Regions from separate parts of the Pantoea cypripedii genome, predicted to be linked through region 2. Evidence: predicted binding sites of a transcription regulator. Region 2 holds the regulator's gene; the other holds the start of a gene.

Region 1 (16,253 bases), 2.1 Mb from region 2:
CCTTGCAGTTAACCACCTGACAGACGGCAAAAAGGTCCATCCCAGCAGCCTGGCGGTGCGCGCCGGAGAGATTGTCGGGCTGGCGGGCCTGGTGGGGGCCGGGCGCAGCGAACTGGCGCAGCTGATTTTTGGCGTGCACAAGCCGAGTAGCGGCGATGTGTGGATTGATGGTGAGAAAGTGAAAATTCACTCCCCGCGCGAAGCCATCGCCCACGGCATTGGCTTTCTTACCGAGAACCGTAAAGAGCAGGGGTTATTTCTCGAACTGGCCGCCCAGGAAAATATTGTGATGGCGACGCTGGAACGTGACGCCAGCTATGGCCTGCTCAATCGGCGCAAAGGCCAGAAGATCGCCAGTGAGGCGATCCAGACCCTCAACATTCGTGTTCCCCATGCCCAGGTGCGCGCCGGAGGCTTGTCCGGTGGCAATCAGCAGAAGTTGCTGGTGTCGCGCTGGGTGGCGATTGCCCCGCGCATTCTGATCCTCGATGAACCCACGCGCGGCGTGGATGTCGGTGCCAAAAGTGAAATCTACCGCATGATGAGCCAGCTGGCGCAGCAGGGCGTGGCGATTCTGATGATCTCCAGTGAACTGCCGGAAGTGGTGGGGATGAGCGACCGGGTATACGTGATGCGCGCAGGCACCATTGCCGGTGAACTGAGCGGTGAACAGATTAGCCAGGAAAACATTATGACACTGGCCACCGGCGCACAGCCGGTCGAGCCTTGAGGAGACGCGGATGACCAGTGAAACCACCCGTATGAAAAACCCGACGCTGAAACGCGCGCTGATGGCGGATCTGTTGCAGACCGTCGGCATCCTGCCGATTTTGATTTTGATCGTCGCGGTGTTTGGCTTTGTCGCACCTAACTTTTTTACCGAAGCCAACTTGCTGAACATCACTCGTCAGGCGTCGATCAACATCGTGCTGGCGGCGGGCATGACCTTTGTCATCCTCACCGGCGGCATTGATTTGTCGGTCGGTTCGATGCTCGGCACCACGGCGGTGGTGGCGATGGTGGTCTCGCTCGACCCGGCGTTTGCCAGCCTGACCATCCCGGCGGCGCTGGGAGCAGGACTCATCATGGGGCTGTTCAATGGCCTGCTGGTGGCCTGGGCCGGATTGCCGCCGTTTATCGTTACCCTCGGCACCTACACCGCCTTGCGTGGCGCGGCTTATCTGCTGGCAGACGGCACCACGGTGATTAACTCCGACATCAACTTTGAGTGGATAGGCAATGGCTATATCGGGCCGATTCCGTGGCTGATTGTCATTGCCTTTGCGGTGATTGCCTTGTGCTGGTTCATTCTGCGCCGCACCACGCTGGGGGTTCATATCTACGCGGTGGGCGGCAATATGCAGGCGGCACGTCTCACCGGCATTAAGGTCGGGGCGGTGCTGGCGTTCGTTTATGCCGTCAGTGGCCTGCTGTCCGGGCTGGGCGGGTTGATGAGCGCCTCGCGGCTGTACAGCGCCAACGGCAACCTCGGGGTGGGTTACGAGCTGGACGCGATTGCTGCTGTGATTCTCGGTGGCACCAGCTTTGTCGGCGGTATCGGCACCATCACCGGCACGCTGATTGGTGCGTTGATTATCGCCACGCTGAACAACGGCATGACGCTGATGGGGGTGTCGTACTTCTGGCAGCTGGTGATTAAGGGTGGGGTGATCATTATTGCCGTGTTGATCGACAAGTACCGTACCCGGCATCACGTGGGTTGAAAGAGAAAAAAACGCGCGATAAATCGCGCCGCTACGGGATGGCGCACGATTTTGTAGCGGCGCGATTTATCGCGCAACGCAATACCAACAAAAAAAGCAGGAGAACATCGACTATGCGTTTTAATCCGATTATCACCGGACTGCTGGCGGCCACGCTTCTCAGCGCACCGCTGGTCCAGGCCAAAGAGTTAAAAGCCATTGGTGTCACCGTCGGCGATCTCGCCAACCCGTTCTTCGTGCAGATCACCAAAGGGGCGGCACTGGAAGCACGCAAGCTGGCGGGAGATGACGTGAAGGTGACGCTGGTCTCCAGCGGATACGATCTCGGCCAGCAGGTGGCGCAAATCGACAACTTTATCGCCGCCAAAGTGGACATGATCATCCTCAACGCCGCTGACTCGAAAGGGATCGCGCCTGCCGTCAAACGCGCCCGCGATGCCGGGATCGTGGTGGTGGCGGTGGACGTGGCTGCCGAAGGTGCCGATGCCACCATCACCTCCGATAACACCGCCGCAGGGGCAATGGCCTGTAAATACATCTCTGACCGCCTGAAAGACAAAGGCAATGTGGTAATCATCAACGGACCGCCGGTTTCAGCGGTGCAGAACCGTGTGGAAGGCTGCATGAACGAGTTCAAAACCCACCCGGATATCAAGATCCTGTCCTCCAACCAGAACGCCAAAGGCAGCCGCGAAGGTGGGCTGGAGGTGATGACCGGCCTGCTGTCGGCTAACCCGAAAATTGATGCGGTGTTCGCCATTAACGATCCTACCGCCATCGGCGCGGATTTAGCGGCTAAACAGGCGCAGCGCCATGAATTCTTTATTGTTGGCGTCGATGGCAGCCCGGACGGTGAAGAGGCGCTGAAACGTAAAGGTTCGCTGTTTGTCGCCACCCCGGCGCAGGACCCACAGGTAATGGCGGCGAAAGCGGTGGAGATCGGTTACGACATCCTGCAAGGCAAACCTGCGCCGGATAAGCCGGTGCTGATCCCGGTGTCGATGATCGACCGCAACAACGTTAGCAGCTACAAAGGCTGGACGGTGAAATAACCGACGCGGGCGGTGCGCATGCGGGCCGCCCCCACTTTCCACTGACCGGAGACGCAGTGATGCAACGTTCGGAAGTGAATACCATTCTGCAACTCACCCGTGAATTCTTTATGCGCCAGGATGTCCATCTGCCCAGCTGGGCTGATTATGGCCTGAGCCAGTGGCGTGCGCTGGATAAGCCGGCGGCCGACGAGCTGCTGGCGCTGCACCTCGGCTGGGATGTCACCAGCTTTGGCGCACAGGATTTCTTTCAGACCGGTTTAACCCTGTTCACCCTGCGTAACGGTTCGCGCGGCGGCAAGCCGTGGGCGAAACCCTACGCGGAAAAGATCATGCATGTGCGGGAAGGGCAGGTGACGCCGATGCATTACCACCCGCAAAAGATGGAAGACATTATCAATCGTGGCGGCGGCAACCTGATTGTCACGCTGCACAATCGTGATGGCGACCGGCTGGCCAACACAGCGGTGAATGTCACCCTTGATGGCATTCGTCAGACCCATGCCGCCGGATCACAACTGCGCCTGTCGCCGGGGGAGAGCGTCACCCTGGTGCCGGGTATCTGGCACAGCTTCTGGGGCGAAGAGGGTTACGGTGACGTGCTGGTAGGGGAGGTTTCCATGCCGAACGATGACGAGCACGACAACGTCTTTCTCACCCCGCTGGCGCGCTTCAACCCGATTGATGAGGATGAAGACCCGCGCTGGCTGCTGTGTAACGAATATGCCCGCTGGCTGGACTGAAGGAGCAACGATATGGCACTGATCTCACTGGCGCAGGGCCTGGCTCATGCGCAACAAAACGGTTATGCCCTCGGCGCGTTTAACGTGCTCGATACCCACTTTCTGCGCGCCTTGTTCCACGCGGCAGAGCAGCAGCGTTCACCGTTTATCATCAATATCGCCGAGGTGCATTTTAAGTATGTCAGCCTCGATCATCTGATTGCGGCCATCCGCACTGAGGCGGCGTTGCACGATATTCCGGTAGTGCTGAACCTCGATCACGGCCTGCATTTCGAAGCGGTGATGCAGGCGATCCGTCTCGGTTTTACCTCGGTGATGTTTGATGGTTCCACCCTCAGTTATGACGAGAACGTGCGTCAGACCCAGGAAGTGGTGAAGATCTGCCACGCGCTCGGGGTGTCGGTGGAAGCGGAACTCGGCGCGGTCGGCGGGGATGAAGGTGGCGCGTTGTTTGGTGAAGCGGACAGCGACAAATTTACCGATCCCCGATTGGCGGCGGAGTTTGTGCGCAGCACCGGCATTGATTGCCTGGCGGTGGCGATAGGCAATGCGCATGGCAAATACAAAGGCGAACCTAAACTCGATTTCGACCGGCTGGCGGCGATCCGCGATGCGGCACGGGTGCCGCTGGTGCTGCACGGCGGTTCCGGCATCAGCGATGCGGATTTCCGTCACGCTATCAGCCTCGGCATTCATAAAATCAATTTCTACACTGGCATGTCGCAGGCGGCATTGGGGGCGATTGAGAGCCAGATTGCCCAGCGTGAAGCACGTTACGATGCCTTTGCCGAGCTACTGATGGCGGTGGAGCGCGATATCGCCAACGTGGTGGCGCAGCAGATGCGGGTATTTGGCAGCGCCGTGAGAGCCTGAGATGGTGGCACGCAGCGGCATCTTAGCGGCAGGCAGCATGCTGGTGGATCATGTGCAGCGTATCAGCCACTGGCCGGAGCAGGGCTGGCTGGCCGAAATCCACCACAGCGAAAAGTGTAGCGGTGGTGCGGTGCCGAATGTGTTATTCACCCTGGCACGTATGCAGATCAACCTGCCGCTGGCGGCTGTCGGGATGATCGGTGAGGACAGCGACGGCGACTACCTGGTGCAACTGCTGGACCAGCATCATGTTGAGCGACGTTTTGTCCAGCGTACCCGCAGCGTGAATACCGCCATGACTCAGGTGATGACCACGCCCGATGGACAGCGCACGTTCTTCCATGCGCGGGGAGCCAATGCGCAGCTCGATCTGGCGCATTTTTCCGCTGTGAATACCGATCATCGCATCTTCCATCTGGGGTATCTGCTGCTGCTGGATGCCCTCGATGTACCGGATACAACCTGGGGCACGCGCAGCGCACAGTTGCTGGCGCAGATGCAGCAGCGCGGTTATCTGACCTCACTCGATCTGGTGTCGCGTGCCGGGGAGTATCAGGCATTGGTGGTGCCCGCGTTACGCTGGCTCGACTATCTGGTGATTAACGAACTGGAAGCGCAATCGCTCACCGGCATCAGCCTGCGCAGCGAACAGGGACTCGCGCCGCCTGCCAGCTTTGCTGCCGCTGCCCGCTGGCTGGCGCAACAGGGGGTACGGCAGCGCGTGGTGATCCATGCCCCCGAGGGCGCATGGGGGTTGCCGGTGGGTGGCGAAGGGCACTGGCAACCGGCGTGGCAGTTACAACCGGAGGAGATTGTCGGCAGCGTCGGCGCAGGGGATGCTTTCTGCGCCGGGGTGCTGTATGCCAGCCACCAGGGCTGGCCGATGACCGACACCCTAAAGCTGGCGCACACCTGCGCCTGTTTCAATTTGCATGCGGCCAATGCGCTGGACGGCACCCGCCCTTTGAGCGAGATGCAGCGCTGGATGGGTCAGGCGATTTGCGTGACTGGCGCGACCGACGCCGGACGCATCACATCAGCGGAGAAAACATAACCAAGTCCGCGGATGGTGCGAATCAGGCTGGGCTGGTGCGGGTTCATTTCAATCTTGCGCCGCAGCCGCATAATTAACACATCAATGGTGCGATCAAACACATCCAGGGTTTCGCTGTGGGTGAGTTCCAGCAACTGATCGCGCGTCAGCACTTTACGTGCGTGGCACACCAGCGCACGCAACAGCGCATACTCGCCCTGGGTGAGCGGCACGCTTTCACGCTGAGGGTTGAACAACTGGCAACGTGCTTCATCCAGTCGCCAGCCGTTAAATTGCCAGCCATCATCCTGGACGCTGTCCGGTTGCGCCAGCCGTCCGCAACGACGTAACGCGGCGCGGGCGCGCGCCACCACCACGCGTGGATTGAAGGGTTTGGCAATGTAATCGTCCGCGCCCATTTCCAGCCCGACCACCATATCCGCTTCCGATCCCATACCGGTCAGCATGATGACCAGCAACTCGGGCCGCTGTCGTTGCATCTGTTGCAACACCAGCAGCCCATTGGTGTCCGGTAACATCATATCCAGCATCACCAGCGAAATTTCCGGATGCGCGGCCAGTAATGTCAGCGCGTCTTTGCCCTGGTGGCAGCTATAAACGGTAAAAACATGTTCACTCAACACATCGTGCAGCAGTTCGCAGACGGCACGATCGTCATCCACTACCAGAATCGCGGGCTTCATTACGGGCCTCTTTTGTTATGGAAGAGTTAACGGAGAGTGTATACCGACCGCTTTTGCCTGCTGCATCAGGCAACAGAAACGTGAGCGACATCGCCTGACAGAATGCGAAAGCGTGCGTTACCGCAATCTTTTTTCACCCCCCCATTGACCTGTGGGAAAACGATTGCGCACACATGGTGCAATGCACCATAATCGCGCCTCGTTCTGGTTCAGAATAGTCTTAGCCGGTGCTGTGATTGAGAAGGTAAACGATTGCGTCCCGGCATGGCATAGCAATTGCTATGAGGACTGAGGGGAAAGGAGTTTGTATACAAGGCGGATCGATGGCAGAGCATGCAGCCCCGTCTGCTTTTTCCCGAAACAATAACGCGCATGCACACCCCATTGGCAAGAGAACGCACGTCAGTGACGTCTCCCCATCACGAGAGATGATGATGTTAGAAAAACTATTCAAGCTAAAAGCGCACAACACAACGGTCCGCACCGAAGTTATTGCGGGCATAACCACCTTCCTGGCAATGGCCTATATCCTGTTCGTTAACCCAAGCATCCTCGGTGCGACGGGCATGGATAAGGGTGCGGTCTTTGTGGCGACCTGTCTGGCGGCGGCGATTGGCTGCGTCCTGATGGGCCTGATTGCCAACTACCCGATTGCGCTGGCACCGGGTATGGGCCTCAACGCCTTCTTTACTTACACAGTAGTACTGCACATGGGTTACACCTGGCAAATCGCGCTGGGTGCGGTATTCCTCTCTGCCTGTATCTTCTTTGCCTTGTCGGTGTTCAAGATTCGTGAGTGGATTATTGCCAGCATTCCGTTGCCATTGCGCGCCGGGATTGCGGCGGGTATCGGCCTGTTCCTGGCACTGATTGCGCTGGAAGGGGCGGGTATCGTGGTCGATAACCCGGCCACCCTGGTGGGGCTGGGTGACCTGACTAAACCGGGTCCGCTGCTGGCACTGCTGGGCTTTGTTATCATCGTGGTACTGGAAGCGCGTCGCGTGACCGGTGCGGTGCTGATTGGTATTCTGATCGTCACCTTCCTGTCGATGGGCATTGGCCTGACGCCGTTTGGTGGCGTGTTCTCTGCACCGCCGTCAATCGCCCCGACTTTCCTGCATCTGGATATCGCGGGTGCCTTTAACGTCGGCCTGGTGAGCGTGATTTTTGCCTTCCTGTTTGTGGACGTGTTCGACAACACCGGGACTCTGCTGGGTGTGACGAAGCGTGCCGGTCTGGCGGATGAGCAGGGCAACGTGCCGAAAATGGGCCGTGCGCTGATTGCCGACAGTGCGGCAGCACTGTTTGGTTCACTGCTGGGTACCTCGACCACCACCAGTTATGTGGAATCGGCAGCGGGCGTCAGCGCCGGTGGCCGTACTGGTCTGACTGCGATTGTGGTTGCCATTCTGTTCCTGCTCAGCCTGTTCTTCTCGCCGCTGGCGGGCAGTGTACCGGTATTCGCTACCGCTCCGGCGCTGCTGTTTGTTGCCGTACTGATGGCATCCGGCCTGGCAGAGATTGACTGGAAAGACATCACCACCGCAGCCCCGGTCACCGTAACTGCGCTGACCATGCCGCTGACTTACTCCATCGCTAACGGTATTGCGTTTGGTTTTATTACCTGGACGGTAGTGAAGCTGCTGAGCGGTCGTACTAAAGAGGTGAATGCGGCGCTGATTATTATGTCGATCCTGTTTGTGATTAAACTGGGTTGGTTGAGTGCGTAATCGCGTATTGAGGCGGTTTCGTTAGCTACTGAGATAGTTTCGTTCGCCACGGGCACTGGCAAGTTTCAGTTCGCCAGTGCGGCGACCGAGCAAAGGGGACCTGGCCGTCCCCTTTGCATTCCACGGCCCTGCGCCGCCTTCCTCGCCGCTTCGCGGCTTTTTCGCGCGATAAATCGCGCCGCTACACGCCGCCTTTCGCCGCATCCTTGCGGCTCATCCTGGAATCGTTCCTGCGCTCAGCGAGTCCGGATGGCGCTCACCCCACCGCTGTCACAGTTATGCTGATCCTGGGGTTTCGTGTTGCTGCTGGGTGTTAGTGGCGCGATTTATCGCACGGTTCTGGCCGATATCTGGACGTTAATGAGGATGGACATCCCGCTAGTCTCCCGTTAAGATTTTATTTTCTTTGTAAGTAGTGGTTTTCTTTGTTTTTTGTTGCCTCCTGAATACCGACTGGGCCATATTTCACCGGGAGTCAGGCCTAAAGCCTGCGCAATAATTTTTTCTCCCCGTGGCCAGGGTCTCCGCAGAGCATTGTTTAATGTTCCAGCCGCAAGTCCATTTTCCCTTGAAAGTGCAGCAAGAGACTTCTTCTTTTTTCTGACCGCAGCAAGAATATCCTCTATATGCCAGTCTTTAAGACTCATTTTCCCTTTTCGCTCCATTGCCTATTCATCCCTTAAATTGAATATCTCTACGTCACGTGATGATTTATATATGGAGTAATAAATGATGTAAATCAGAAGAAAAAAACCTATGAAAATTCATAGAATGTCTTTTTCGTGATTTATGTAAATATCTTTATTTTCTGCCCATGGCATATCTCCATCATTCAGGCCTATGAGGGATTCCGGTGTGTAACCTGAATAACTACTGAATACTGAGTTTGATGTGATAAATTCATGATTTGAGTTTTTTACCAACATAATGCCAGCATTCCAGTGAATAATAGGGTGATCACAAAACCACTCAAAAAATAACCCTTCGGCTTGAGGTTGCTGAAAAATAACCCTACTATCAGTAGTAGCCATATTGAATGTTCTCGCGCTCATATTTTTTTGATGAAAGGATATTGCTGCCATGCTTTGCATGTGTGCAATTAACAAGGACGATCACTGTTATGAAAAACAAAGAGAAAAAACTCAAAACATTTCATTTGCCACAACAAAAAGGCAAGCTATCCGACTACTGGATTGCTATTTGCGAAGGTGAGGTAGAAGGCGCAGAAACAGAGCAGGAAGCGATAAAAAGGATCCTGAATAAAAGAAAAGATTTACACTGAATGTGTAAGTGTCATCTCATTTACTGACTCTGAATAACTGGCCTTCCAGGAAAAATAAAGAGTGCTAATTTTGTTGTCTTGTCGGCGCGATTTTAAGATCGCGCACACATACTGATTGCGGCAGCTCGTATGAAAATATGATGCTATCAATAACATTTTTGGCAGAAATGACACCGCCTATGCTTTCTTTCCATTCGATATAATCATTTTTCACGAAGTCGTCACTAATATGGCTGATAAGCTCCGTTTCGGCGGCACCCGGAGAGATAGTGATAACCCGGACGTTGTCCGGGGCAACCTCCCAACGAACGCTGTCGGACAAACCGTGGACGGCGAACTTAGTGGCACAATATGCAGCGTGGTATTGATAGGTCTTTTGACCCGCCAGAGAGGAGATATTGATTATTGTTCCTGTTTTCCGTTCGCGCATGGAGGGCAAGACCGCCTGCATACCATTGATGACGCCCTTGATATTGGTATCAATCATTCGATTCCATTCGTCATGATTCTGATATTCTAATTCACTCAGTAACATCACTCCTGCATTATTTATGATGCAATCTACATCGCCAAACTTCTCTTCAGCCTTGCGAATAGCATGAAAGACCTGCTCACGACAGGTAACATCGACTTCAAAACACAGGGAGTTTGCCAGATTCATCGCATGTAGTTTATCGATACGCCGGGCCAGGAGAGCAAGACAATATCCCCGGTTGCTCAGAGCTCTGGCAACTTCAGCGCCAAATCCGGAACTGGCGCCTGTTAACACTACCAGTTTATTTTTCATAGAAAATTGCCCCATTCTGCATAATATTTCTTAGCAACATCCGGATGAGAGCGCAGCCTTCCCTTCATATAATTCAGACCCACATCTCTGAGTAGCGGGTTGTTTGGGTCAGTTTCGATAAATGAGGAATCTGAGGTTAACTCTGCGGGCAATCTGAATACCGGTACGACAGAATCGAGACTGGCACCTAAGAAATAGGCCACAGAAATTCTGTCATTCTCTCCTGCCGGAGCCAGAACCTTATGAACGGTTGCTTTGAGGTATCCGTTAGTGGCTAACTCCAGTAGCTCGCCCAGATTAACCACAAAGGTATTATCAATTGGGGAAACATCAACCCACTTGTTATCGTTAGTCTTAACTTGTAAGCCTTTATTTTCGTCCTGAAGAATTAGCGTAAGAAGGCCAGAATCTTTATGAGCCCCCACACCCTGAGTCTCGGTTATTTTTTTACAGCGTGGATATCTGATGAGTTTGATATGTTCGTTAGGTGTGTCACCGTATATTTTGTCAAAAGAATTTTCTGGCAACCCCAGACCTGATGCAAGGCTTCTGAGTAATCTCAGCGAGATGCTGGTTAATATATTGTTGTAGAAAAGAAGGGTGTTCTTCAACTCAGGCAAGGATGCAGGCCATTGATTAAAACCATGCAGGCCCATCCAGATAGGATCCTTATCCGTTAAGTTATAGGGATTTCGTTCAGCCCCGATATCAAATTGTTCTCGCCAGTCTGCTTTACCGTTGGTTAATTCATTACCAGCTCGGTTATATCCTCTGAAGTGAGGGGAGTTAATCATTGAAACCGAGAGTTTTTCTTCTTCAGATAATAAAAAAAACTTTCGGGTTTGTTCACGAACTTCCGTCAGGAATGATGCTGCGACGCCATGATCGCTAAGATAGAAAAAACCAACATCATGAGCGGCTTCCGTTAACAGGCTGATAAATTTATCTTTATCATTCCGGCTCCCCTCTAACAAAGATAATTTCAATACAGGTATAGCTGCCATGTTAAATCTCTCCGTCGTTAGCCTGGTCAGATGGCAAAACTTTTCTTAGTAAATACCATAATACATCTAACTATACTAAAGCTTAGGTTGCATGATGTGAACGTTGTCGCAAGTTACAGCAACGGACGGGGTTCATTTTGCCCAGGGTAAAGGGGCACAGGGCTTTTTGGCGGAGAAGGCGGAGGGGGGCGGAAATCACCGCTCACAAAGGAGCGGTGACATTATTTACCTGAACGGCGGCTCATTAAAAGTTCGCAATTTGCGTGAATGCAACTTATCCCCCTCGGCGCGCAGCAGCTCCACCGCACAAATCCCAATCTGCAAATGCTCGGAAATCGCTCCCTCGTAGAAACGATTCGCCTGACCAGGCAGTTTGATTTCACCGTGCAGCGGCTTATCCGAAACGCACAGCAGCGTGCCGTAAGGCACCCGGAAACGATAACCCTGGGCGGCGATGGTGGCGCTTTCCATATCCACCGCCACCGCGCGGCTGAGATTAAAGCGCAGCGCAGAAGCGGAATAACGCAGCTCCCAGTTGCGGTCATCGGTGGTCACCACGGTGCCGGTACGCAGGCGTTGTTTGACCTCTTCACCCGGCATGCCGCTCACCGCTTTGGTGGCGTCGTACAGCGCACGTTGCACCTCGGCGATGCTCGGAATCGGGATATCCGGCGGCAGTACGCTGTCCAGCACATGGTCGTCACGCAGATAGGCATGGGCCAGCACGTAATCGCCAATGGTCTGGCTTTCACGCAGGCCGCCACAGTGGCCAATCATCAGCCAGGCGTGCGGACGTACCACCGCCAGATGGTCGCAGATGGTTTTGGCATTGGACGGGCCAACACCAATGTTGACCAGTGTAATGCCACGGCGATTGGGTGAGGTCAGGTGCCAGGCGGGCATCTGATGCTTCTTCCACGCCAGATCCGACATCATCGCTTCCGGATCCTGGGTGTCTTTGGTGATCACCACATCACCGGCGCAGGCGAGGCTATCGTAGGAGGTGCTGGGATCCTGCACCTGCTCAATCGCCCAGCGGACAAACTCATCAACGTAGCGTGTGTAATTGGTAAACAACACAAATGGCTGGAAGTGCTCCACACCGGTGCCGGTGTAATGACGCAGACGCGCCAATGAGAAGTCGGTACGTAATGCATCAAAGTGTGACAGCGGGAACAGCGCGTCAGCGTTGAACAGGCCATCGGCGGTTTCATCGCCAATCTGCGACAGTTCGGTGGTGGGGAAATGGCGGGCAATGCTGGCGCTCATCGAGCGGTCCAGAGACAAATCGGAACCGTCAATCACATAAGGGTAAGGAATTTCCTGCTGCGATGGCCCGACTTCAATCACCACCTCGTACTCTTTCTCAATCATCAGCAATTGCTCACTGAGATAGTGACGCAATAACGCCGGGCGCGTGATGGTGGTGCTGTAGCTGCCGGTATGCGTAAAGCGACCCCAGGCACGGGTACGATTACGTTGCGGCCCATCGCCAGCCCAGGTAATACGCAGCTCCGGGTAGACAAATAACCCCTGCTGACGCGCTGCCTCATCAGGTAGCCGCCCGTGTTCGGTAAAGTCACGAATGGCGTTGCGTAACGCGTCTACCGCGTTGCTGTACAGCCGCTCAAGTTCATCCAGCGCCTGCTGGCTGCTGATGCCGTTCCGTTGTGTATTCATAAGTTCTCCCGCATCAATTTTGGGTCGATTTGGCTATAGCATAGCGGGTAAACCCCTCAGCACCATGAAGAATCTGTGATCAACCGCATTCTGCACCAACAGAGTGCTGGTGCGTCTTAAAACGCTGGCTATGGTTAAGATCAGCAGACGCGTTCCCTCCCGCTTTGGCGCGATGCCGGTGCAAAAACTTGTCACCAATGCTTACCTTTGGCGAGCTTTTTGCTTGATTGTTAACCGTGGCCCTGCTGGTCACACACTGCACATCGTTAAGTTTCAGAAATTGATTTCTCCCAGGCCGTGGTATGGCTCCGTTCCTGACCCGTTGAGGATTGAAAGCATGTCTTTGAAATTCATAAAATTACCATTGAAGGTTGTGATTGCAGGTTGCCTGAGCGCGGCGTTTTATGCCCAGGCGGATATTAAGATTGGGGTGGCCGGTCCGTTCTCAGGCCCCAACGCCACTTACGGCGCACAGTACTGGAAGGGTGCCACTCAGGCAGCTGAAGACATCAACGCTGCCGGAGGGGTGAATGGTGAAAAAATTGTGCTGGTGCAGGGGGACGACGCCTGCGAACCGAAACAGGCCGTGGCCGTCGCCAATCGCCTGGTAGACCAGGACAAGGTATTGGCAGTGGTGGGGCACTTCTGTTCCTCTTCCACTATGCCCGCTTCCGAAGTGTATGACGATGCCGGTGTACTGGCGATTACCCCCGGCTCGACTAACCCGCAAATCACCGAACGCGGCATGAAAACCATGTTCCGTATGTGTGGCCGCGACGATCAGCAGGGGGCGATTGCTGCTGACTACATCATCGATAAGCTGAAAGCCAAACGCGTGGCGGTGATCCACGACAAAGACACCTACGGCCAGGGGCTGGCCGATGCCACCAAGGCTGCACTGGAAAAGCGCGGAGTCAACGAGGTGTTGTATGAAGGTCTGTCGCGCGGCGAGAAAGATTTTAACGCGCTGGTGACCAAAATCGCCTCAGTCAAACCGGATGTGGTGTACTTCGGTGGCTGCCACCCGGAAGCCGGTCCGCTGGTACGTCAAATGCGTGAACAGGGCGTGACGGCTGCCTTCTTCTCCGGTGACTGTATCGTGACTGAAGATATGGTGACCGCAGCGGGCGGCCCGCAATACACCAAAGGCGTTTATATGACATTTGGTCAGGACCCGCGTCAGATTCCTGACGGCAAAGCGGTGATCGCCAAATTCCGCGCCGGTGGTTTTGAGCCGGAAGGCTATACCCTGTATGCCTACGCTTCAGTACAGGCACTGGCTGCCGCTTACAAAGCCGCAGGTAAAGATAACGCCAAAGCCAGTGAGTGGCTGAAGGCCAATAGCGTTGATACCGTGATGGGCAAAAAAGCCTGGGATGGTAAAGGCGATCTGAAAGTCTCGGATTACGTGGTTTATCAGTGGGACGATAAAGGCAAATATCACCAGCTGTAAGCTGACACGCGGCCCCGCGTGTTGCGGGGCCATTCGCGATTGGGCGCGAGGTTTGCGCTCCCTTTAAGCACGGGACTTGCATATGGAAGCCTTCTTTCTCCAGCAGCTGGTGAACGGCCTGACACTGGGCGCGGTTTACGGGCTGATCGCCATTGGCTACACCATGGTTTACGGCATCATTGGCATGATCAACTTCGCCCACGGCGAGGTGTATATGGTCTCTGCCTATCTTTGTGCCATCGGGCTGGGGCTGCTCAGCTTTTTTGGCATTCACTCCTTCCCACTGCTGATTTTCGGCACTCTGATCTTCACCATTGTGGTGACGGCGGTCTACGGCTGGACTATCGAGCGCATCGCCTATCGTCCGTTACGTAACTCCACCCGCCTTGCACCGCTGATTTCAGCCATCGGTATGTCACTGATTTTGCAAAATTATGTGCAAATAAGTCAGGGTCCGAATCAGCAGGGTATTCCCACCCTGATGTCCGGGGTGTTGCGCATGGAAATTGGCGATGGCGTGGTGCAAATCACCTGGACCAAAGTGTTTATCCTGATTGCCGCGTTGTGCGGTATGGCGCTGCTCACCTGGATTATTCAGTACACGCGGCTGGGTCGCATTTGCCGCGCAGTGCAACAGGATCGGCGCATGGCCGCCATTCTCGGTATCAACACCGATCGGGTGATTTCGCTGGTGTTTATGATTGGCGCGGCGATGGCGGGTCTGGCTGGCGTGCTGGTCACCCTGAACTACGGCACCTTTGATTTCTACATTGGCTTCGTTATCGGCATCAAAGCCTTTACTGCGGCGGTACTGGGCGGCATAGGTTCGTTGCCGGGGGCGATGCTCGGCGGCCTGCTGCTTGGCGTGGCCGAAGCGCAGTTCGCCGGGCTGGTGAACTCCGATTACAAAGATGTGTTCTCTTTTGCCCTGCTGGTGGTGATTTTGATCTTCCGGCCACAGGGGCTGTTGGGACGACCGCTGGTTGCCAAAGTGTGAGGACGCCAAAATGAGTGCAATGACGCAACGAATCGATGTGCGCCAGTCGCTGCTGGATTGTGTGATGGCCGGGCTGGTGGCGCTGGTGGTGTTTGGTCCGATTGTCGGTGTGGTGCTGGATGGCTACAGTTTTCATCTCTCGCCGCAGCGCGTTGCTGTGCTGGTGGCGGTGGTGATGGTGGGTCGTCTGCTGTTTAGCTTGTTTCAGCAATCCGCTGCCGGGCAACGCTTCGCGCGTAAATTTGAAGGCAATGATGATGGCGTGTACGTGCGCGAACCAGGTCACCGCTCCCATTTACGCTGGATCCTGCCTGTGCTGCTGGTGGTGGCGCTGGCGTTTCCGTTCCTCTCGAGTAAATACCTGCTGACGGTGGCGATTCTCGGGCTGATTTACGTCTTGCTTGGTCTTGGGCTGAATATTGTGGTGGGTCTCGCGGGTCTGCTCGATCTCGGTTATGTGGCGTTTTACGCCATCGGTGCCTACGGGCTGGCCCTCGGTTATGAGTATCTCGGCCTCGGCTTCTGGAGCATGTTGCCGCTGGCGGCGCTGATGGCCGCCTTTGCTGGTGCGCTATTGGGTTTCCCGGTGCTGCGGATGCACGGCGATTATCTGGCGATTGTCACCCTCGGTTTTGGCGAAATCATCCGTCTGGTGCTGAACAACTGGCTGACATTTACCGGTGGCCCCAATGGGGTATCGGTGCCGTCTCCCACCTTTCTCGGGCTGGAATTTGGTCGCCGTGCACGCGAGGGCGGGGTGCCGTATAACGAGTTTTTCCACCTCGACTACAACCCGAACATGAAGTTTATCTTTATCTACGTGGTGCTGGTTCTGGTGGTGCTGCTGGTGTTGTTTATCAAACATCGCTTGACGCGCATGCCGATTGGTCGCGCCTGGGAAGCGCTGCGCGAAGATGAGATCGCCTGCCGGGCGATGGGGCTGAATCACGTATTGGTCAAGTTGTCGGCGTTTATGCTGGGCGCGTCAACCGCCGGTATCGCCGGGGTGTTCTTTGCCAGCTATCAGGGTTTCGTCAATCCGACCTCGTTTACCTTTTTCGAATCGGCACTGATCCTCGCCATTGTGGTACTGGGCGGGATGGGTTCGACGCTGGGTGTGGTACTGGCGGCGTTTGTGCTGACGGTTGCTCCCGAGCTGCTGCGCAGCTTCGCCGAGTACCGGGTGCTGCT
Region 2 (16,253 bases):
TTACCATCGCTGTCCTGTGCGCCGCCGCCCGGTGACATCACCACCAGTTCGCCGCCGCATTGGCCTTTACCGACGCCATCGTTACAGGTGCCATAGTGCTTCATCTGCATACCATCGTTGCAGAAGGCACCAAATGACTGACCAGCAGAACCTGAGGTCTGGATCTGTACGGTGGCCGGAGCCAGATAATGACGACCGCGATCGTCTTTAAACACTGCCGGGATGGCGGCTAATTGTTGCGCTGACAGCTCATGGTTCAGCATGCGTTCGATATCGATCGCCAGCTGGCCGCCCACGCTTTTGTTACGGTTGTTAAGGGTGATGCCTGCGCCCAGTTCAATGGCACGGCTGCCTTTGGCGACCAGTTGATCTTTCAGTTCTTCCACCCAGCCATCATCCAGGGCGAAATCTTTTTCCAGATAAACCGGTTTGGCGATTTTTTGCTCTGGCACCACGGTCAGCATGGCGCGCAGGTCCAGCTTGCCGACTTCCAGCGGGTGATCCATCAGGTGCAGCAGATCAGAACGGCCACGCGCTTCACGCAGTGAACGCAGACCGAGGCGTGCGAGGAACTCACGTACCTCCTGTGCCACGTTGATGAAGTACTGCGCCAGCTGGCGCGGGTCACCATCAAAGGCTTCGGCATTGGTGGTCAGACCGGCCGGGCATTTAACGTTACAGTTTTTCGCCATGACGCATTTCAGCATCATCAGCGCAGTGGTACCAAACTCGAAGCTGTCGCCGCCGAGCAGGGCAGATTTGATTACGTCGCTACCGGTCTGCTGTGCGCCGGAGCAACGCAGCTGCACTTTATCGCGCAGACCATTGGCACACAGCGCCTGATGGACTTCCGCGATGCCGATTTCAGCCACACGACCGGTATATTTCAGGCTGGTAACGGATGCCGCACCGGTACCACCGGTGTTACCGGCGACGTTGATGACATCCGCACCCGCTTTGGCTACGCCAACCGCGATGGTGCCGATACCTTCGGAGGACACCAGCTTAACGATGACGCGCACGCGTGCTGCTTTACAGTCGTGAATCAGCTGCGCCAGGTCTTCGATAGAATAGGTATCGTGATGTGGCGGCGGTGAAACCAGCTCCACACCCGGTGTACCACCACGGGCAGCCGCAATTTCCACCGTCACTTTCGGTGCCGGTAACTGGCCGCCTTCACCTGGTTTTGCCCCCTGGCCGATTTTAATCTCCAGCTCTTCCAGCATCGGATCGGCAAGGTAGGCCGCCCAGACGCCGAAGCGACCGGATGCCAGCTGTTTGATGCGTGAGGCACGGATGGTGCCGTGGCGTGAATAGTGTTCGCCACCTTCACCACAGTTACTCATGCCGCCAACCATGTTGGTGCCGTGAGCCACCGCTTCATGTGCCGGTGCCACCAGCGCACCATGGCTCATCGCACCCGACGCGAAGGTACGGGTGATTTCGTGCGCCGGTTGAATTTCTTCCAGCGGCAGCGAAGGCAGGGCGGTAAAGATGCGTGACAGATAATCAGCGGCTTTGCCGTAAGCGGTGATGTGCAATGTGCCATTCACCACTTCGCTGTTTTCAATATCGTCGGCGAAACGGGTTTTCAGTGCGCGCGCCAGTGCTGCCAGACGCTCGCTTTCCGGTTTTAGGCCCGCGATGGCATCAACCAGACGCAGGGTGAACTGGTTCAGGCTGCCGTTAACCGCTTCACATTGCAGACCGCGCGTCGCGAAACCGTTGTTGACCAGCGAATAGCGACCCAGTTTGCGGCCAAATTCGGCTTCGCTATCAACGTGGGTCAGGTCACACGGCAGCGCAAGGATATCGCGCAGCGCCGCCGGACGGCGTTTACGTTCGGCATACATCAGGCTGGAGAACTGACGATAATCCGGCGTGATGGCAAAGTTATCGATGACATCGTTCGGGATACGTTCGAAGCTGCTGTCTTTAAAGGACTCAGCTTTAATGCTGAAAGCGTTATCCAGCTTCGCCAGCGTCATCAGACGAATAAAGTTATCCTCTTCGCGTGCTTTGTCAGCAAAGCGAATCGGCTGCTCCGTCATATCAATAAAGGTACGCACGGCGATGGTGCCGTAAGAGTGGCCCGCACCTTCGGCACGTTCTTTAAACAGGCCGAGCAACGGCACTTCTGCCTCACCCTGAATTTTCAGCGAGCTTTGATGCCAGTCAACCGCCATCTGGGCGATAGCCGGGAAGCCCGCGCCACCGACCGGCGTTTTGATATTCGGGAAGTATTTTTTCAGCACCGGATCATTGGTATCGAGGAAGTTCGGCTCGAAGAACTCACCACAGCTGTAGCTTTCCACGGTACACAGGCCCACTTTGCCCATGGTTTTCATCAGCGCTTTTTCTGCGGCTTTGGCATAGCGTTTAAAGGCTTTGTTGCCTTCTTCGCCTTCGCCAAATTTCTCTTCGGCACGCATCTGCACGCCCAGCGGGTAGACGGCGGATGCGCCGAAGCCCAGTGTGGCGGCGATATGGTGTGAAGAGATGCTCTGGCCGCTTTCCACCACCAGTGAAACATCGAGACGCAGACCTTCCTGCACCAGACGCTGGTTGATGGCAGATACCATCAGCAGCATCGGGATCGCTGCATGGGTCGAGGAGATATGGCGGTCAGTCAGTACCGCAATACCGCCCTGTTGACGGGCGAAATCCACCACCTGCTGCGCCAGGTCATCAATGGCTTTTTCCAGCGCGGCAGCATTGGCGGCACGGCTGACGATATCTTTGCCGATAACTGGCTGGTACAGCATCTCAAAGCGCTGGTACGGAGCCACTTTCTGCTCGCGCAGACGCAGCATATCGAGGTGAGTCAGGATTGGGGTTGGCACCACAATCTGCTGGCCTTTGCTGCGGCCCAGATGCGGCTTGGCTCCCAGGGCCACGCGCAGCGTCATACCGTCCGCTTCACGGATGGAGTCGAGCGGTGGGTTGGTGACCTGAGCAAAGCGCTGCGAGAAGTAGTGCGCCATACCACCTTCATGATCGGACAGGCCATTAATGGCGTTGCCGTAACCCATGGCTGAAATTTTCTCAGCGCCGGTTTGCAGCATCGGGTCCATCATGAATTTGAAGCTTTCCTGGTTGTAGTAGTAGGCGACAAAACGCTGATAGGTTTTGAGGTCTCCACCATAACGCAGCGGCGAGCCGAGTTTCTCCGCCGGGATCTCCGGCAGATCTTGCAGGTCAATACGGGCTGCACTCAGCAGGGCCGGATAGTCTTTCTCAGCGGCCAGCTTTTCCAGCGCTTCAACGGTGGTAAAGGAGCGTTTTTCACGGTGATCGTAATACAGCATACCGCCCGCTTCGATGCGACCGCGGCGCAGGACGCTTTCCGGCGGGAAGGCAATCTGGCCTGCTTCCGACATGGCACCGATATATTCTGCGGTCTCGACGGAACGCAGTGGGCGCAGACCGAGACGGTCCAGACGCGCGCCAATCACTTCGCCGTTACCAAAGATCAACGCTGCCGGGCCATCGTTCTTCTCTTCATACAGGGAGAAATATTCCAGCATGGCGCGCACTTCGGTTGAGAGCGAGGTGTCGTTCTCCCAGGCTGGCGGCATCATGGAAACCACGGCGTTGATCAGGTCAAGATTGTCTTCCATCAGGCGGCTGTGGATGCTCTGGTCCAGACGTGAGCTGTCTGACTGGCCGTTCGGACGAACGATCTTTTTGCCACGCGCCAGCGCCAGTGCGGATTCGGCGATGCGGTTTTTACGGTCAGTGTTCAGTTCACCGTTATGGGCCATCAGGCGGAACGGCTGCGCCATGGTGGTGTGCGGATCGGTGTTGGTCGAGAAACGGGTATGGAAAAACAGACCACGAACATGGTGGTCCGGGTCGGTTAAATCTTTAAAATACGGAATGACTTCATTGGAGTTCAGGCGCGCTTTAAACACCTGGGTGCGCGAGGAAAGCGACAGCGGGTAGAGACCGCCGAATTCGCTTTCAGTAAAGGCCTGAGCTTCAATGTCCAGCAGCGCACGATAGATGCGTTGCTCAAATTCGTTCTGGCTGGCGATGTCCTGCGGGGCAGCAAACACCCACTGCACAATCGGCAACTGGAATTGCAGGGCAGCCGGGCGCGTTACGCTGCCGTCCAGCGGCATGTCGCGTTTTACCAGCACCGGGAAGTTATAGGCTGCCAGGGTTTCTTCCACCAGACGTTCGGCATTGGCGCGCAGTTCGCCATCTTTAGGAACAAAGAAGTTACCCACGCCAAAACGGCCGGCTTCCAGCGGCTGACCAGTGACTTTACGGAAGAAGTGCAGAGAAAGGTCGACGTTTACGCCAGCACCATCACCCACGCCTTCTGCCGACATCCCGCCACGGTGCGGCACTGTGCATAGTGCGCTGTGCGCCATTTGCAGGATCTCATGAGTCTGCTCGCCGTCCTTACGGGTAATGAAACCTACACCACAGCTATCACTGCCCGCTGTTGGATCATACAAGCCATAGGGATAAGGTTTTTGAGTGGACATTGAGGGTTCTCCTTAAACAAACTGCTTTGACATTACCTGCATTATTTCAAGCACAGAGCACTGCTGAGTCAGCTCACAGGCGCTGTATCAATTTCTACCCCGCCCGGCAATGAGCGGGCGTCGCAACACCGAGCAATTCCTCTCAAGACCTAGTATGGACGTCCTTGATGAGTTGCTCTTAAATCCGGGTCTCTTAACTGGAGATAACTTGCATCTAGAGGGAGTCTTCTTGCTGCATAGATATGCCGAGACACTGGCCCGACAGGAAAGCATCCAGCGGACTTCCAACTTATCGGGAAAGCGAACTCAGGTCAAATAGCCAGCTTTATTGAGGGTAATATGCTTTTTTGTTGGTTAACGATATGATTTTAATAGTCTATTTAAGAAAAAAGTTGTCGATGTACCGGTTGGCAATCCCGCAAGAAGTGTGAGCCGTCTCACTGTGGTGCAGCCTCCAAATCTCTGCACCATGCTGGGGCTGGTGGTGTTTTCAGCATAAAATGCTGTTAAGGACACTTCGTGCACAGGATGTATCTGTTTTTCTTATGGCGTCATATTTGAATCAGGATGGGGGGTGTCATTAGTAAAATTAATCATGCTGAGCGTGCTTAAAACATCGCTTAAGTTGAATGGATATGCAAAAAGGAACAGCAACCATTGGACAATATGGCTGCCAGGGTACTGATTAGCACGGCGTGCTGAGAAATGGGCCGCAAAAGCGCGGCCCTCCAGATTATTCAGTTGGCAGAATTAGTCAAGCGCTTTACGCATAAACACCGTAACGTCGGCGAAATCGCGCTGCAATGCACCATTACGGGGCATAACAACAGCGATACGGCGCGGCCAGTCAGCGCGTATCCCCAATAATTGCGCTATCATGAGCCAGATTTCGTTCAGGGAGTGGGTAATGAAACAGATTCGTCTTTTAGCGCAATACTACGTTGATTTGATGGTCAAACTGGGACTGGTGCGGTTTTCGCTGCTGCTGGCCTCAGCACTGGTGGTGCTGGCGATGGTGGTACAGATGGCCGTCACTATGGTGTTGCGTGGCCATGTCGAGAGCATTGATGTGGTGCGTTCGGTATTCTTTGGTCTGCTGATTACCCCCTGGGCGGTTTACTTTCTCTCGGTGGTGGTTGATCAACTGGAAGAGTCGCGCCAGCGCCTCTCACGGCTGGTGGATAAGCTGGAAGAGATGCGCACGCGCGATCTTGAGCTGAATCAGCAGATGAAAGAAACCATTACTCAGCTCAACCAGGAAATCGCCGACCGTATTAAAGCCGAGCAGGCGCGTGAACAGGTGATGGATAAGCTGCGCGAAGAAATGGCGCGCCGTGAGCAGGCACAAATCGAACTTGAGCAGCAATCCTCCTTCCTGCGCTCTTTTCTTGATGCTTCGCCGGATTTGGTGTTTTACCGCAATATCGATAAGCAATTCTCTGGCTGTAACCGCGCGATGGAGCTGCTCACCGGATTGAGTGAAAAGCAGCTGATTGGTCTGACGCCGCGTGACATTTATGATGAAGATGCCGCCACCAAGGTGCTGGAAACCGATGAGAAGGTGTTTCGCCATAATGTGTCGCTGACTTACGAACAGTGGCTGCAATATCCCGATGGGCGCAAAGCCTGCTTCGAAATCCGTAAAGTCCCTTATTACGATCGCGTCGGGAAGCGCAGTGGCCTGATGGGCTTTGGCCGCGATATTACCGAGCGTAAGCGCTACCAGGACGCGCTGGAGAATGCCAGCCGTGAAAAGACCACCTTTATTTCCACCATCAGCCACGAGTTGCGTACCCCGCTGAACGGGATTGTCGGGCTGAGCCGCATTCTGCTGGATACCGATCTGAATCAGGAGCAGCTTAAATACCTGAAAACCATCCATGTGTCCGCCATCACCCTCGGCAACATCTTTAATGATGTGATCGAGGTGGACAAGATTGAGCGGCGTAAAGTGCAGCTGGATAACCAGCCGCTCGATTTCACCGGTTTCCTGTCCGATCTGGAAAATCTCTCCGGCCTGCTGGCGCAGCCGAAAGGGCTGAAGTTTGTGATGTCACCTGAACTGCCGCTGCCACACAAAATCTGTGCCGATGGCACGCGCCTGCGACAGATCCTGTGGAACCTGATTGGCAATGCGGTGAAGTTCACCCAGCAGGGCGAAATCGTGGTGCGTGTTGCTTATCGTCAGGATGAAACCCTGCGTTTTGAGGTGGAAGACTCCGGCATGGGTATCCCGCAGGAGGAACAGGACAAAATCTTCGCCATGTATTATCAGGTGAAAGACCAGCATGGTGGCAAACCGGCAACGGGTACCGGCATTGGGCTGGCGGTGTCACGCCGCCTGGCACAGGCGATGGGCGGCGATATCAGCGTGCGTAGCGTGCAGGGGCAGGGTTCCTGCTTCATTGTTGAGATCAAGGCTCCACGCGTCGCTGAAGAGGTTGAGGATGACAACCTTGACGACAGCATGCCGCTGCCTGCGCTGCATGTCCTGTTGGTGGAGGATATTGAGCTGAACGTGATCGTGGCACGTTCGGTGCTGGAGAAACTGGGTTGCAGCGTTGAAGTGGCGATGACCGGTACCGCAGCACTGGAGATGTTCGATCCCGAGGAGTTCGATCTGGTGCTGCTGGATATTCAGCTGCCGGACATGACAGGTCTTGATGTGTCACGCGCGATTCATCAGCGCCATGCGGGTGAGATATTGCCACCGCTGGTGGCGCTGACCGCCAACGTGCTGAAAGACAAAAAAGAGTATCTGGATGCGGGCATGGATGAGGTGCTGAGCAAACCGCTGGCGGTACCTGCGCTGACGGCGATGATTAAGAAGTTCTGGGATTATCAACCTGAAGCGGATACGCCGGTGGCAGCCCCTCAGGCCGAGGAGAAAACCCGTGCGCTGCTTGATGTGCCGATGCTGGAGCAATATATCGAGCTGGTGGGGCCGGGATTGATCACCCAGAGTCTGACCATGTTTGAAAAGATGATGCCGGGTTATCTGGATGTGCTGGATTCAAACATGATGGCGCGTGACCAGAAAGGTATTGCGGAAGAAGGGCACAAAATCAAAGGTGCGGCGGGGTCCGTTGGTCTGTTGCATCTGCAAAAGCTGGCGAAACAAATTCAGTCACCGGAGTTGCCTGCATGGTGGGATAATGTTCAGGAATGGATTGATGAGTTAAAACAGGAATGGCGACACGACGTTAACGTATTACGTGAGTGGGTAGCTGCGCGGGAAAGTAACAAACCTTAGAAAAAAATGACCCCAGTCGAAACTGGGGTGCGCGAATACTGCGCCAACACCAGGGAAATTGTCGCTGCTGCTATTATTTGAGGTCTATCCTGAGCAACAGCGTGGTATTGGTTAACGCTTCCAAAACACCTTAGCAAATTCGTCATCAGTTGTGACAAGATTCATTAAATTGTGTGATGTTGAGCAGCGTTTAAATACAGAAAACATTAATTTGATGACACAGTCAAGCAAGGAATCAATTTCTTTGCCTCATTGTGTTATTTTTGACCAAATGTTCTATTTTTGCTGTGGTCTTAACGTGCTGAAGTGGCAGAAAAACCCGACAAGCGCAGCGAAAGTCAGCTGGTAGCAAAAATTTTGCTTTTTTTCAGGTTAACCAACTGAAAAATGGTACGAATATGGAAGGAGTGGTTGGGTTATCCAAAACGTTTTGGAAACCGTCGACAGAAAGTTCCGGTTTATGGTTTTAGCCATGTATGTAAACCAAATGTCATACAAAATGCTTTACCACAAATGGTGGAAGTCACAGAGTATCTGCTGCGAAATTACACATTTTTTTCATAATGCTTTCGTTAATCAATGAACATGGTCAAACGCTGAGAAGGCCTAATGTTAAGTATGGTGAATCATTTGATGTGACTCGTATCACATTCGGTTAATTGTCCATAACGAACTCTTCCGATGAGAGTTTGAACATGGAACCGATTCCTTAATAGCGGAAGTGATTGATGTATTTGGCTCTATTAAAGGAACGATGGTTGCGCAGGTAATGACTTTGTTTGTTTAATCAACTGGTCACTGAGTAATTTTTAGCACCCGGGTGTCGCTGAGTGTTATCGTGACCGGAGTGATTGATTAATACAGGGAACAGGTAAGAGTAAATTTGATGAGTAAGAATAAAGGGAAACTTCGGCAACGTATTAAAGTGATAATGGCAAAATTCCTGCTCGCCTGGTTGGGTATTTGGCTGGCGGCAATTTTGTTGTTTTCTTTTTTGCCGGTACCTTTCTCCGCGGTGATGGTGCAACGACAGGTCGGGGCCTGGTTGAGCGGCAATTTTGATTACGTGGCGCATTCCGATTGGGTCAGTATGGATCAGATCTCCCCGTGGATGGCGCTGGCGGTGATTGCTTCTGAAGACCAGAAATTCCCGGTCCACTGGGGATTTGATGTGCAAGCGATCCAGTCGGTGCTCGATAACGAAGGGGATGAACGCATGCGCGGTGCGTCAACGCTTTCACAGCAGACCGCAAAAAATCTGTTCCTGTGGGATGGACGTAGCTGGGTGCGAAAAGGTCTGGAAGCCGGGCTAACGGTGGGTATTGAAACCGTATGGACCAAGCGCCGGATTCTGACGGTCTATCTGAATATCGCGGAATTGGGCAATGGGGTATTCGGTGTGGAGGAGGCGTCGCAACGTTATTTCCACAAACCCGCCAGCCGTCTGACGATGTCGGAAGCGGCCCTGCTGGCGGCGGTACTGCCGAATCCGATCCGTTTCCGCGCCGATGCGCCTTCAGGCTATATTCGTCAGCGCCAGCAATGGATCATGAGGCAGATGCGCCAGCTGGGTGGGGAAGGTTTCCTGAATCGCTACAAGTTGCACTGAGGCGATTAATCTTCGTCGAAACCCGCTTCAAATAACTCGATCACCGCAGCCAGTGCCTGAGTCTCTTCCGGTCCGCTGGCTTCGATCTCAATATGGCCCCCTTTGGCGGAGTCCAGCATCAGCAGCGCGATGACGCTGCTGGCTTCGGCTTCCGTTCCGGCTTCATTGCGTAGTAGTACTTCAGCGTCGAAACTCTGCACCAGCTCAAACAGTTTCATGGCCGGGCGGGCATGCATCCCCAGCTTGTTACGAATCTCAACGGTCTGCTTCACGGTCATGATTTGCGTTTTTCCAGGGTGCGATGACGGGACTGCACATTTTTACCACGTGAGCGGAAGTAATCGGCCAGCTGTTCAGCAATGTACACCGAACGGTGCTTACCCCCGGTACAACCAATGGCGACGGTGAGATAACTGCGGTTATTGGTTTCCAGCATCGGTAGCCACAACTCAAGGTAGCTGCGCGTCTGGTAGATAAAGTTATGTACTTCGGTATGTCGATCGAGAAACGCCGCCACTGGACGATCGAGGCCGGTCATCGGACGCAGTTTCGGATCCCAGTGCGGGTTAGGCAGAAAACGCACATCAAAGACATAATCGGCATCGATTGGAATGCCATGTTTGAAGCCAAAGGATTCAAACACCATGGTCAGTTCACGTTCGCGTTTACCGAGCAGACGGGTACGCAGCATTTCTGCCAGCTCATGCACTGACATCTCTGAGGTATCGATAATCAGATCGGCGCGTGAGCGCAGCGGCTCCAGCAGATCGCTCTCCTCATCAATGGCGCTCTCCAGTGACAGGTTTTTACTGGAAAGCGGATGCAGGCGGCGGGTATCGCTGTAGCGACGAATCAGCGTGTTGCGATCGGCGTCGAGAAACAAAAGCTGCGGCGCAAAGGACTCTGGCAGATTATTGAGGGCAGTTTCAAAAATCTCCGGCGATTCAGGCATGTTCCGCACGTCAATACTGACGGCGGCCGAGATATTGCGTTCGGTTAACGTATTTGCCAGTTCGGGCAACAGCACCACTGGCAGGTTATCGACACAGTAAAACCCCATGTCCTCAAGCGCACGTAACGCGACTGATTTTCCTGAGCCTGACCGACCGCTAACGATCATCAGCACCATCACATTTCTCCCGTTTTAAACCGGCACCCTGGCCGGTAAAAGTGTCTGTCGCTTAAGGATGGTCGTCCTGCGCTTCTGTGATAATGGCATAGAGTTCTTCATCGCTCTGCGCCGCGCGCAGACGACGACAGACGGTTTTATCTGCCAGGCGTTTTGCCACCAGCGATAGCGTATGCAGATGGGTTTTGCACTGGTCCGCTGGCACCAGCAGCGCAAACAGCAGGTCTACTGGCTGATTGTCGACCGCGTCAAAAGCGATCGGCTGATCGAGGCTGATAAACACACCTACGGCGCGCAGGGTGTCTTCCTCCAGCTTGCCATGCGGAATAGCAATGCCATTGCCAATACCGGTACTGCCCATGCGTTCACGGGTGAGGATTGCTTCGAAAAGCGTCTGGTGAGGCAGATTGAGCTGCTTAGCTGCCAGCTCGCTGATAATTTCCAGCGCACGTTTTTTACTCTGGCAGTGTACGCCGCTGCGGGTGCAGTCCAGCGTGAGGACCGAGCTCAATTCCAGTGTCAGATCGTTGTTCATCATCGTTTCACTTGCGAGTTCACATAGCCGCGAGGATCACCCACTTTAACCCGTTAACGGGGAAAATGCAGGCTCTCCTGTTGGCGCTTGCGCAGATGACAAAACGGGGCGGTCAGCCCGCCCCATTCTGTGCTCTGAGTGCCGAACCGGTCGGCACTCTGCAAGCGTGAAGGTTAGTGTTTTTTCAGTTTGTCTTTATGTTTAGTCAACTGACGGGAAAGCTTGTCGATCAATCCGTCAATGGCCGCGTACATATCTTCCGCTTCCGATGTCGCGTGCAACTCCCCGCCGTTCACATGCAAGGTTGCATCAGCAATCTGCGTTACCTTCTCCACTTTCAGAACAATATAGACCTGATTGATACGATCAAAATAGTGTTCCAGTTTGGCAAATTTGCTATTTACAAATTCGCGCAGCGGTTCGGTAATCTCTACATTCAGTCCGGTAAGGTTTATCTGCATAGGTCTTCCTTCTCAATACATTCAAACCAGCTGTTTACGCTGGTTCGAGGGCGGGATGGACAAAGACTCGCGATACTTAGCAACCGTACGGCGGGCCACCATGATGCCCTGTTCAGATAACATGGAGGTCAGTTTGCTGTCGCTCAAGGGTTTTGCGGGGTTTTCCGCAGAGATCAATTTTTTCACCAGCGCACGTATCGCCGTGGAAGAGGCTTCGCCACCGCCTTCGGTGTTCACATGGCTGGAGAAAAAATATTTCAGTTCAAAGATGCCACGCGGGCTATGTAAATACTTCTGCGTGGTGACGCGCGAAATGGTGGATTCATGCATATCCACGGCTGAGGCGATATCCGCCAGCACCATGGGGCGCATATACTCCTCGCCCTGCTCAAAGAACGCCTGCTGCTGCTCGACAATACAACGTGTCACTTTCAGCAGCGTGTCGTTACGGCTCTCCAGGCTCTTAATCAGCCATCGGGCTTCCTGTAAGTTGCTGCGGATAAACTGGCTATCGCTGTCGTTACGCGCAGCTCCGCCCATCGCAGCATAATGCTGGTTGATTTTCAGACGCGGCACGCTGTCAGCATTCAGTTCAACCGTCCAGCGCGTGCCAGTTTTGCGTACCAGCACATCAGGAATGACATATTCCGGTTCGCTGGTATTCACCGACTGGCCCGGACGCGGATCGAGCGATTGAATCAGCAGCATGGCGTCTTTCAGCACATCTTCTTTCAGACGCGTGACACGCATCAGACTGCGAAAATCATGATTGGCCAGCAGGTCGAGATGTTCGCTAACGATGAGGCGCGCTTCGGCCAGCATCGGTATATCGCTGGCATATTGTGAAAGCTGGACCAGCAAACAATCACGTAAATCGCGTGCACCGACACCGACCGGGTCGAAACGCTGCACGCGTTTCAGTACCGCCTCCACTTCGTCTAGCGTCAGCTCCTCATCGCCAATACTGTCGCAGATATCCTGCAACGTCACGGTGAGGTAGCCGGTATCGTCAATCGCATCCACAATCGAGGTCGCAATGGCACGGTCAGTATCGGTGAAGGGCGTCAGTTCGACCTGCCACATCAGGTAGTCCTGCAATGACTGCGTCGTCTCTCCCTGGTACACCGGCAATTCATCATCCTGATAATCGGTCCCGGTGCCTGAAGGCGTACCGGCGGTGTAGATCTCATCCCAGGTGGCGTCGAGCGGCAACTCTTCCGGCATATCCTTCTGTTCAAGTGCCTCGCGCGTGTCGAGCGCTTCGCTCTCCTGATATTCGCGTGTGTCTACTTCTTCATGGAGATCTGATTGTTCAAGCAATGGATTGCTTTCCAGCGCCAGTTGTAATTCCTGCTGGAGTTCAAGCGTAGAGAGTTGCAGCAAGCGGATTGCTTGCTGCAACTGGGGTGTCATCGCCAGCTGTTGGCTGAGCCTGAGTTGCAAACCTTGCTTCATAATCCGGATTGAATTTCCTAAGCAAACGTCGGAGGTTACGACACCTTATCAGAGTCTGAACTCTTCGCCCAAATAAACACGCTTAACCTGCTCATCTGCAAGTATTTCATCGGGGGTGCCGTGGGCAATCAAATGCCCCTGGCTGACGATGTAAGCGCGTTCACAAACGGCAAGGGTTTCGCGCACGTTGTGGTCGGTGATCAACACGCCTAGTCCGCTATCGCGCAGATGCTCAATGATCTTCTTGATATCAATAACGGAAATGGGGTCGACACCCGCAAATGGTTCATCCAAAAGGATGAATTTAGGGTTGGCGGCCAGCGCACGGGCAATCTCCACGCGGCGGCGTTCACCACCGGAAAGTGCCTGACCCATGCTGTCACGCAGATGCTCAATGTGGAACTCTTCCATTAATTCATTGGCACGGTCCTGGCGCTGTTCTTCGCTAAGATCATCACGAACCTGCAATACCGCCATCAGGTTGTCGTAAACGCTCAGGCGACGGAAAATCGATGCTTCCTGCGGCAGATAACCAATGCCACGGCGCGCGCGCGCATGCAGTGGCAGGAGACTGATGTCTTCATCATCAATGATGATGCGACCGGCATCACGCGGCACAATACCCACCACCATGTAGAAGGTGGTGGTTTTACCGGCCCCGTTGGGACCCAGCAGGCCGACGATTTCGCCGGATTTCACCTGCAGGCTAACGTCTTCTACCACGCGGCGGCCTTTATAGGCTTTCGCCAGGTTTTCAGCGATCAGTGTGGCCATAGAAATTAGTTACTCTTCTTTTGGCTCTGGGATGAACCGTTTTTGTCCTGCAACTGCGACGGCACCAGTACGGTGGTCACGCGTTTGCTCTGGCCCTGACTGAAGGCCTGCATTTTCTGTTCTTTCACCAGATAGGTGATGCGATCACCTTTGATATTGCTATCCAGCTGCTCAATGTAAGCGTTACCGGTCAGCTCAACAAAGTCATTGGCCAGTTCGTAGTGCAGCTTGGCAGCATGGCCTTGTACCGGCTTACCGCTGTCCTGCATTTGATAGAAAGTGGCGGGGTTGCCCCATGCATCAACGATGGTTTTTTTGCTATCGCCGCCCGGACGCGTCACCACCACTTTGTCTGCGGTGATTTTGATCGATCCCTGGGTCACGATCACATTGCCGGTGAAGGTGGCGACATTGCCTTGCAGATCCAGCGCCTGGTTTTCTGAAACGATATTGACGGGTTTGTCCGAGTCTCCTGTTAATGCCAGAGCGGGCAGACTGGTGGCTAACAGAGCGCTGACCAACAGTAACTTAAGGCTGTTTTTGTTCATTTTGGATTTCATAGGAGGATTTGACCTTTTCAATCAACTCGGCATTTTTTGTCCGTAAGTTGCCGCGCATCTTCATGCCAGTAGAGTTAAAACTGCGGCCATAAAGGGTGACCTGATCGTCTGAAGTGACATCCTGGGTAACCAGATTGACTACCGCATTATCCGTTTTGATGCGCTGTAACTCGGAATCCTGCGTCAGGGTGTTTACTTCAACGTGGCCGTATAGATAAAGCATACGATCTTTGGTGAGCTTTGCCTTATCCGAACGAACAGACCAGGTTGGAATTTTGTTCACGTCATAGGTGGTCATCACCGGATTTTCGAACCAGCTCAGTTGATCGGCATCAAAGTAGGTAACTTTATCCGAAATCAGCTTATAGGCCAGCGCACCATCGGGATTGTATACCACGGTGTGAGAAGTCGAGCTGGTATAGGTCGGCTCCTGATCGTTGGTGGCAACCGGTGTTTTGCTCTCATCCTGGTTGGTAAGATTCCAGCCGATCAGCACCAGAGCGATTAAGGCCAGAATCAGCGTTATCCAACGCCTGCTTTTACTCATACTGATTGCCCTTTGGCATCCTCAAATTTATTCTGCGCCATTAAGATCAGATCGCAAAGTTCACGTACTGCACCGCGGCCACCGGCAATGCGGGTGACGTAATGCGCGCGCGGCAGCAGAATCGGGTGCGCATCGGCAACGGCGACACTGAGACCGACTCGCGCCATGACCGGCCAGTCGATCAGGTCATCACCGATATACGCAACCTGTTCGGCAGATAATGACAGTTTATCCAGGAGTTCGCGCCAGGCCAAAAGCTTATCCGATTGTCCCTGGTAAAGATGCGTAATGCCGAGGGTTTTGCAGCGATCTTCCATCAGTCTGGCATTGCGGCCGGTAATAATAGCCACTTCGATGCCTGAGGTCAGCAGGCAACGAATGCCATATCCATCGCGTACGTTAAAGGCTTTCAATTCTTCGCCGCTGTTGCCCATGTAAATCAGGCCATCTGACATCACACCATCAACGTCACAAATCAGCAGGCGGATTTGCGCTGCACGCGCCATCACCTCTGCGCTCACCGGACCATAGCAGGTTTCCACTGCGGGTGTTTCAACACTCATGTTCTTTTCCTGTTCAGACCACACCGGCGCGCAGCATGTCATGCATATGTACCACACCGAGCAGGCGATCGTCATCGGCCACCAGCAATGCAGTGATGTTTTTGTTTTGCATCAGGTTAAGGGCATCCACCGCCAGCAGGTTGGGGCGTACGCGGATACCCCCTCGGGTCATCACATCCTGAATGCGGGCTGACTGGAAATCGATACCCATATCAAACACCCGGCGTAAGTCACCGTCGGTGAAGATACCTTCAATTTTCATCAGATCATCGACGATCACCGTCAGACCGAGATTTTTCCGCGTAATTTCCAGCAAAGCATCACGCAATGAGGCATCACGCGTGACATGAGGGATCTCGTCGCCACTGTGCATGATGTCACTGACATGCAGTAACAGTTTACGCCCCAATGCGCCACCTGGATGGGACAATGCAAAATCTTCCTGGGTAAAGCCGCGCGCTTCCAGCAGCGCCACCGCCAGCGCATCCCCCATCACCAGCGTGGCGGTGGTGCTGGTGGTGGGGGCCAGACCGAGTGGGCAGGCTTCCTGCGGCACTTTCACGCATAGATGGACATCGGCGGCCCGGCCCATTGCGCTATCGGCACGGCTGGTGATGCAAATCAGCTGAACTTTCTGGCGTTTCAGCACCGGTACCAGCGCGAGGATTTCGTTTGACTCACCGCTGTTCGAAATGGCAATCACCACATCGTTGGTACTGACCATCCCCAGATCACCGTGGCTGGCTTCTGCAGGATGCACAAAGAAGGCGGGGGTGCCGGTGCTGGCGAAGGTCGCGGCGATCTTTTTGCCAATATGCCCTGACTTGCCCATCCCCATCACCACCACTTTACCCCGGCAGGCAAAAATCAT

The links. The regulator sigma-54, encoded in region 2, starts transcription at its own class of promoters, with help from an activator protein. The targets are predictions, from matches to a motif close to GTTGGCACANNTTTCGCTNT.
Region 1: the regulator sigma-54 is predicted to act here: its motif matches at 12,819-12,838, upstream of HA50_RS12050 (branched-chain amino acid ABC transporter substrate-binding protein).

Annotation. Positions count from the first base shown of each region.
Region 1 is NZ_MLJI01000001.1:2,602,610-2,618,862, reverse strand. It holds gene HA50_RS12110 (sugar ABC transporter ATP-binding protein) at 1-730, shown strand, start outside; gene HA50_RS12105 (ABC transporter permease subunit) at 741-1,724, shown strand; gene HA50_RS12100 (ABC transporter substrate-binding protein) at 1,838-2,776, shown strand; gene HA50_RS12095 (D-lyxose/D-mannose isomerase) at 2,836-3,519, shown strand; gene HA50_RS12090 (ketose 1,6-bisphosphate aldolase) at 3,532-4,392, shown strand; gene HA50_RS12085 (carbohydrate kinase family protein) at 4,394-5,446, shown strand; gene HA50_RS12080 (response regulator) at 5,383-6,129, opposite strand; gene HA50_RS12075 (NCS2 family permease) at 6,561-7,859, shown strand; gene HA50_RS12070 (helix-turn-helix domain-containing protein) at 8,249-8,506, opposite strand; gene HA50_RS31065 (hypothetical protein) at 8,624-8,890, opposite strand; gene HA50_RS31390 (hypothetical protein) at 8,980-9,141, shown strand; gene HA50_RS12065 (SDR family oxidoreductase) at 9,206-9,928, opposite strand; gene HA50_RS12060 (isopenicillin N synthase family dioxygenase) at 9,925-10,932, opposite strand; gene HA50_RS12055 (AMP nucleosidase) at 11,158-12,612, opposite strand; gene HA50_RS12050 (branched-chain amino acid ABC transporter substrate-binding protein) at 12,950-14,065, shown strand; gene HA50_RS12045 (ABC transporter permease subunit) at 14,148-15,062, shown strand; gene livM (high-affinity branched-chain amino acid ABC transporter permease LivM) at 15,073-16,253, shown strand, end outside.
Region 2 is NZ_MLJI01000001.1:530,204-546,456, forward strand. It holds gene HA50_RS02385 (glutamate synthase-related protein) at 1-4,496, opposite strand, end outside; gene HA50_RS31985 (hypothetical protein) at 5,247-5,375, opposite strand; gene arcB (aerobic respiration two-component sensor histidine kinase ArcB) at 5,404-7,749, shown strand; gene mtgA (monofunctional biosynthetic peptidoglycan transglycosylase) at 8,636-9,358, shown strand; gene npr (PTS phosphocarrier protein NPr) at 9,364-9,636, opposite strand; gene rapZ (RNase adapter RapZ) at 9,633-10,487, opposite strand; gene ptsN (PTS IIA-like nitrogen regulatory protein PtsN) at 10,540-11,022, opposite strand; gene hpf (ribosome hibernation promoting factor) at 11,196-11,483, opposite strand; gene rpoN (RNA polymerase factor sigma-54) at 11,505-12,938, opposite strand; gene lptB (LPS export ABC transporter ATP-binding protein) at 12,987-13,712, opposite strand; gene lptA (lipopolysaccharide ABC transporter substrate-binding protein LptA) at 13,718-14,272, opposite strand; gene lptC (LPS export ABC transporter periplasmic protein LptC) at 14,241-14,819, opposite strand; gene kdsC (3-deoxy-manno-octulosonate-8-phosphatase KdsC) at 14,816-15,382, opposite strand; gene kdsD (arabinose-5-phosphate isomerase KdsD) at 15,396-16,253, opposite strand, start outside.